One region of the Streptomyces sp. NPDC051563 genome, then DNA from elsewhere that is predicted to be linked to it. Evidence: riboswitches for the same ligand, from Rfam matches in the RefSeq annotation. Region 1 holds a riboswitch; the other holds the start of a gene.
The links. Region 1 has a riboswitch for ZMP and ZTP ahead of glyA (serine hydroxymethyltransferase). Riboswitches for the same ligand answer to the same signal wherever they lie in the genome.
Positions count from the first base shown of each region.

Region 2: another riboswitch for ZMP and ZTP. It lies ahead of ACIA8F_RS31735 (bifunctional 5,10-methylenetetrahydrofolate dehydrogenase/5,10-methenyltetrahydrofolate cyclohydrolase); the one in region 1 lies ahead of glyA (serine hydroxymethyltransferase).

Region 1 covers NZ_JBITDL010000002.1:241,190-244,472, reverse strand. Annotated here, with positions in the region: gene glyA (serine hydroxymethyltransferase) at 102-1,397, opposite strand; ZMP/ZTP riboswitch at 1,433-1,523, opposite strand; gene rocD (ornithine--oxo-acid transaminase) at 1,633-2,838, shown strand; gene ACIA8F_RS03300 (glutathionylspermidine synthase family protein) at 2,926-3,283, opposite strand, start outside.
Region 2 covers NZ_JBITDL010000033.1:71,664-74,946, forward strand. Annotated here, with positions in the region: gene ACIA8F_RS31730 (peptide MFS transporter) at 1-602, opposite strand, end outside; gene ACIA8F_RS31735 (bifunctional 5,10-methylenetetrahydrofolate dehydrogenase/5,10-methenyltetrahydrofolate cyclohydrolase) at 766-1,656, opposite strand; ZMP/ZTP riboswitch at 1,685-1,785, opposite strand; gene ACIA8F_RS31740 (methyltransferase domain-containing protein) at 1,887-2,648, shown strand; gene ACIA8F_RS31745 (RNA polymerase sigma factor) at 2,862-3,283, shown strand, end outside.

The DNA of each region.
Region 1 (3,283 bases):
CCGGGGCGGAGCCCCGGGAGGGGTCCGGGCGCAGCCCGGGGAACGGGCGAAGGGCGGGTAGGGGACGGCCCCCGCAGGGACCGCCCCCCGCCCGGGACGGGTCAGGCGACGGGGAGGCCCGGGGCCGGGAAGGCGGCCATGAGGGCGGCGACCTCGGCCCGGACCGTGCCGAGGGCAGCCTCATCGCCGAGGGCGGCCGCGGAGACCGCCCCCGCGATCCAGTCGGCGACCACCGGCATGTGCTCGACGCCGAGCCCCCGCGACGTCAGCGACGGCGTACCGATCCGGATCCCCGACGGGTCGAACGGCTTGCGCGGGTCGAACGGCACCGTGTTGTAGTTCACGACGATCCCGGCCCGGTCCAGCGCCTTCGCCGCGATCTTGCCGGACACCGACTTCCCGGTGAGGTCGATCAGGATCAGGTGGTTGTCCGTACCGCCCGAGACCAGGTCGAAGCCCCGCTCCAGCAGCGCCGCGGCCAGCGCCTTCGCGTTGGCCACGACCGCGTGCGCGTACGACACGAACGAGGGCTGCGCAGCCTCGTGCAGCGCCACCGCGATACCGGCCGTCGTCTGGTTGTGCGGGCCGCCCTGGAGGCCCGGGAAGACCGCCTTGTCGATGGCCTTCGCATGCTCCTCGCGGCACATCAGCATCGCGCCGCGCGGACCGCGCAGGGTCTTGTGGGTGGTCGTGGAGATCACGTCCACGTGGCCCGCCGGGGACGGGTGGGCGCCGCCCGCGATCAGGCCGGCGATGTGCGCCACGTCGGCGACGAGCACCGAGCCCGCCTCCTTCGCGATCGAGGCGAACGCCTCGAAGTCGATCGTGCGCGGGAGCGCCGTACCGCCGCAGAAGATCAGCTTGGGCCGCTCGGCGAGCGCGAGGTCCCGTACGGCGTCGTAGTCGATGAGGCCATTCGTTTCAGGATCCGCAGTCGCCTGGACCCCGTACTGCACGCCGCGGAACCAGGAGCCCGTCGCCGAGACCCCCCAGCCGTGCGTCAGGTGCCCGCCCATCGGCAGCGCCATGCCCATCACCGTGTCGCCGGGCTTCGCGAAGGCCAGGTAGACGGCGAGGTTGGCGGGCGAGCCGGAGTACGGCTGCACGTTGGCGTGGTCGACTCCGAAGAGGCCCTTGGCCCGCTCCACGGCCAGTGCCTCGATGCGGTCGATGTTCTGCTGGCCCTCGTAGTACCGGCGGCCCGGGTAGCCCTCGCTGTACTTGTTCTGCAGCACGGTGCCGGAGGCCTCCAGCACGGCCGAGGACACGTAGTTCTCGCTCGGGATGAGGCGCAGGGTCTGCGCCTGGAGGGTTTCCTCGGCGGCGACGAAGGACGCCAGCTCGGGGTCGGTCGCGAGGAGGGCGGGGTGGCGGTACGGGTGGTGGTTCGCGCTCATGGCGGTTCCTCCGGGGTCGATGTCGGATCTCGTCCCCGCGAGGCCCAGGCGAGCGGCCCTGTGTGCGGTCGTGCGCGCACGGCTCCCCCGGAGTTGGTTCTCCGTGCGCCAGTCGCCGTGCGTGTCCGACACCTTAGCGGGCGCGCCGCAGATGAGGTTTCTCCGTCCGGTATTCGAGCGAGGATGGACAGTGACGCCACCCTCGTCACCGGCTTGACGGACGATCGGAGACCCCGTGTCGACAACTGCTGATGCCATCCGCTCCGCCGACGCGCACAGCGCGCACAACTACCACCCCCTGCCCGTCGTCGTCGCCACCGCCGAAGGCGCGTGGATGACCGACGTGGAGGGGCGTCGCTATCTCGACATGCTCGCCGGGTACTCCGCGCTGAACTTCGGCCACGGCAACCGGCGGCTGCTCGACGCCGCCCGCGCCCAGCTGGAGCGGGTCACCCTGACCTCCCGCGCCTTCCACCACGACCGCTTCGCGGACTTCTGTACCGAGCTCGCGGCGCTGTGCGGCAAGGAGGCCGTGCTGCCCATGAACACCGGGGCGGAGGCCGTGGAGACGGCGGTGAAGACCGCCCGCAAGTGGGGGTACGAGGTCAAGGGCGTACCGGACGGCCACGCCAAGATCGTGGTGGCGGCCGACAACTTCCACGGCCGGACCACGACCATCGTGTCGTTCTCCACCGACCACGAGGCCCGCGACCACTTCGGCCCGTACACCCCCGGCTTCGAGATCGTCCCGTACGGGGACCTCACCGCGCTCGCCGCCGCCGTCACCTCCAACACCGTGGCCGTGCTCCTGGAGCCGATCCAGGGCGAGGCCGGCGTCCTCGTGCCGCCCGCCGGATACCTGAAGGGCGTACGGGAACTGACGCGCGAGCGGAACGTCCTGTTCATGGCCGACGAGATCCAGTCGGGCCTGGGCCGCACCGGCCGGACCTTCGCGTGCGAGCACGAGGGGGTCGTCCCCGACGTGTACATCCTCGGCAAGGCGCTGGGCGGCGGGGTCGTGCCCGTCTCGGCGGTGGTGGCCGACCGCGACGTGCTCGGCGTGTTCAGGCCCGGCGAGCACGGCTCCACCTTCGGCGGCAACCCGCTGGCCTGCGCCGTGGCCCTGGAGGTCATCGCGATGCTGCGCACCGGCGAGTACCAGCAGCGCGCCACCGAGCTCGGCGACCACCTGCACCGCGAACTGAACCTGCTGGTCGGCGGCGGTGCGGTGACCGCCGTACGGGGCCGCGGGCTGTGGGCGGGCGTGGACATCGACCCGGCGCGCGGCACCGGCCGGGAGATCTCCGAGAAGCTGATGGGGCTCGGGGTGCTCGTCAAGGACACGCACGGCTCGACGATCCGGATCGCACCGCCGCTGGTGATCTCCAAGGAGGACCTGGACTGGGGGCTGGACCAGCTCAGGTCGGTCCTCGGCGCCTAGGGGGTGTCCTGGCCGTCGGCCGGGTACGGCCACCGGGGCGGCGCCGGACGGCCGCCTCCCCGGTGGGGGCGGCCTCCCGGACGACGGCTAGAGGATGACGTGGGGCAGGAAGCGGGCGTACTCGTCCGTGACCGGTCCCGCCGATTCGCGGATGCCCAGGCCCGCCGCCTCGTCCTCGACCACCCACGCGCCGAGCACCACCCGGTTGCCGTCGAAGTCGGGGAGCGGGGCGAGGCCCTGGAAGACGTAGGTCTCGTCCTCCTCCGGTGCGAACGGCTCGCCGCCGACCGGGTGCAGGGTGACGCCCGCGCCCTCGCGCCCCAGCAGCGGCTTCGCCGCGTAGCCGGTGGTCGTGGCGAGCTCGCGCGGGCCGTCCAGGTAGGCGGGCAGCAGGTTCGGGTGCTCCGGGAAGAGCTCCCACAGGACCGCCAGCAGCGCCTTGTTG
Region 2 (3,283 bases), on a different contig from region 1:
AGGGCCATGCCGACGGCGGCGGCGCCGAAGCCGAGGTGCCAGTTGACCTCCTCGCCGAGGTAGCCGACGACGAGCGGGGCGATGACCGCGCCGAGGTTGATGCCCATGTAGAAGATCGAGTAGCCGGCGTCGCGGCGCTGGTCGTCGTCCGCGGCGTACAGCCGGCCGACCAGCGCGGAGATGTTCGGCTTGAGCAGGCCGGTGCCGATGACGATGAGGACCAGGCCGGGCCAGACGAAGACCGGGTTCGGCACGGCCATCAGGACGTGGCCCGCCATGATGACCACGCCGCCCCACAGGACGGCCCGCCGGGCGCCCAGGAACCGGTCGGCTATCCAGCCGCCGGGCAGCGCCAGCAGCGAGATCATGGCCATGTAGACGCCTTCCACGGCCTCCGCGGTGCCCTCGTGGAGCCCCATGCCGCCGTGGCCGCGGGAGGCGGCGAGGAAGTGCACGAGGATGGCGACCATGCCGTAGAGGCTGAAACGCTCCCACAGCTCGGCGAGGACGAGGGTGGCGAGCCCGCGCGGGTGACGCTTCCCGTCCACCGCCGCCGCGTCGGCCGGTGCTGCGTCCGGCGCCGGGGGCTTCTGCATATCCATCGAAGGCTTCACATATTCATTGGAGCCCTGTCGTGCCGGACCGGAATCGGCCTTTCGGCCCGTTACCGCGGGAAACGGAACGCCCCGGACCGAAGGGCCCGGGGCGTTCGTCGTACGGGAGGGAGCGGGCGCGGGCCGGAGGTCTCAGGGGGGCCCCGAGGGCTCAGAGGTCCGCGAGGGCCAGACCGGCCTGCGCGGCGGCGGCCTGCACGGTCTGCTCCAGCAGTACCGCGATGGTCATCGGGCCGACACCGCCCGGTACCGGGGTGATCAGCGAGGCGCGGGCGGCGGCCGACTCGAAGTGGACGTCGCCGACGTTGCCCTCGTTGTAGCCGGCGTCCAGGACCACGGCGCCCGGCTTGATGTCCTCGCCGCGGATGAACTCGGCCTTGCCGACGGCGGCGACCAGCACGTCCGCCTGGCGGACGATGGACGGCAGGTCCACGGTGCGCGAGTGGCAGTAGGTGACGGTGGCGTTCTGCTCCAGCAGCAGCATCCCGGCGGGCTTGCCCAGGATCGCGCTGCGGCCGACGACCACGGCGTGCTTGCCGGTCAGGTCCACGTCGTAGGCCTCCAGCAGCCGCATGATGCCGCCGGGGGTGCAGGAGACGAAGCCGGGCAGTCCGAAGCCCATGGCGGCGAAGGAGTGCATGGTGACCCCGTCGACGTCCTTGCCCGGGGCGATGGCCTCGAAGGCGGCGCGCTCGTCGATGTGGTGCGGGACGGGGTGCTGGAGCAGGATGCCGCTGATCTCCGGGTCCTCGGAGAGCGCCGTCAGGGTGGCGACGAGCTCCTCGGTGGTCGTCGCGGCCGGCAGCTCCACGTGGCGGGAGGTGATCCCGGCCTTGGCGCAGCGGTTCTGCTTCATGCGGACGTAGGTGACGGACGCGGGGTCCTCGCCGACCAGCACGGTGGCGAGACAGGGCGCGGTACCGGTGCGCTCGGTGATCTTCGCCGCGTACGCGGCGGTCCGCTCCGAGATGCGGCGGGCGAGGGCGGTGCCGTCCATCAGGGTGGCGGTCCGTGCCTGCGGGGCAGTCGTCTGGGTGGTCATCGGGGCTCCTGGGCGTCGCTGCGGGATCGCGGTTCGCCCAGGCGCGCGGCAGTCGGCGTACGCAAAGCGGGAGTACGCCGGGCCGCTCCCCGGTGGTGATCCACCCGAACGCCAGTCACGGCCCGCCGCCCAGTGTAGGCGACCTTCCGCCGGGCCGGGCGGCGGCCCCGGCGGACCCCGCGCCCGGCAATCGGGTGGATGACCGGGCCCGGACCTGGGACGATCGAGGGATGACGCGCACTTTCGACCATCTCGTCGCGGAAGCGGAATCCGTCTCTGTGGACGGCTGGGACTTCTCCTGGCTCGACGGCCGCGCCACCGAGCAGCGCCCCTCCTGGGGCTATCAGCGGCTCCTGGCGCGGCGCCTGGCGCAGGTCGGCTCCGCCCTGGACATCCAGACCGGAGGCGGAGAGGTGCTCGCCGGAGCCGGGCCGCTGCCCGCGCTGACGGTGGCCACCGAGTCGTGGCCGCCCAACATCGACAAGGCGACAAAGCTGCTGCACCCGATGGGCACCGTCGTGGTCGCGGACTCCGACGAGCCGCCGCTGCCGTTCGGCGACGGGGCCTTCGAGTTCGTCGCCAGCCGGCATCCGGTGACGGTCTGGTGGGAGGAGATCGCGCGGGTGCTGCGGCCCGGCGGCACGTACCTCTCCCAGCAGGTCGGCCCGGCGAGCGTTTTCGAGCTCGTGGAGTACTTCCTGGGACCGCAGCCGGAGGAGGTCCGGCGCGGCCGGCACCCCGACGATGCGGTCGCCGCGGCCACGAAGGCGGGACTGGAGGTGGTCGATCTGCGCTCCGAGCGGCTGCGGACGGAGTTCCACGACATCGGAGCCGTGATCTACTTTCTGAGGAAGGTGATCTGGATGGTGCCCGGCTTCACGGTCGGACAGCATCGGGACCGGCTGCGCGAGCTGCACGAACAGATCGAGCGCGAAGGCCCGTTCGTCGCACACACCGCCCGTTTTCTCATCGAGGCCCGCAAAACGGGCTGACAAAACGGGCGGACGCGACCACCCGCGACCGGCCCCCCGGTCACAGCGTGGCGCAGGTCACTCAATTCAGCGCGTAACGAATCTACTCGGGCATGCGATGAACCGACAGGTGTCCTCGTGCGGCCCGGAATACAGACCCCCCTCGGGTCTGTTTCCCGAGTCCGCGCGATGATGTCCCGCCACCCCTTATCTGTTCGCAACGAGAGGCTCCTTGTGTCGCTCAGCCCGTCCCGTACGTTCCCCACGGAGATCGCCGAATCCGAGGCCCTGGTCGCGCTTGTCGAGCGTGGCCGCGAGCAGGGTCACATCAACGGTGATGACGTGCGCCAGGCCTTCGAGGCCGGCCGCATCCCGGTGGACCAGTGGAAGCGGGTCCTGCGCAGCCTGAACCAGGTCCTGGACGAGGAGGGCGTCGCCCTCCACGTCAGCGCCGCCCCCGCCACGAAGGCTGCCGCCAAGAAGCCGCGCAAGGCGGCCGCCGCTCCGGCTCGTGCCGTCGCCAAGAAGGCCGCGGCCCCGCCGCGCCTGATCGGTGCCCGCAAGACCGCGGCCCCCGCCACCGCTGCGGCGATATCCGACCCGTCGGCCTCCGGGACCGAGGAGGAGGTGGCGGCAGAGGCCGCCGCCGCGCCGAA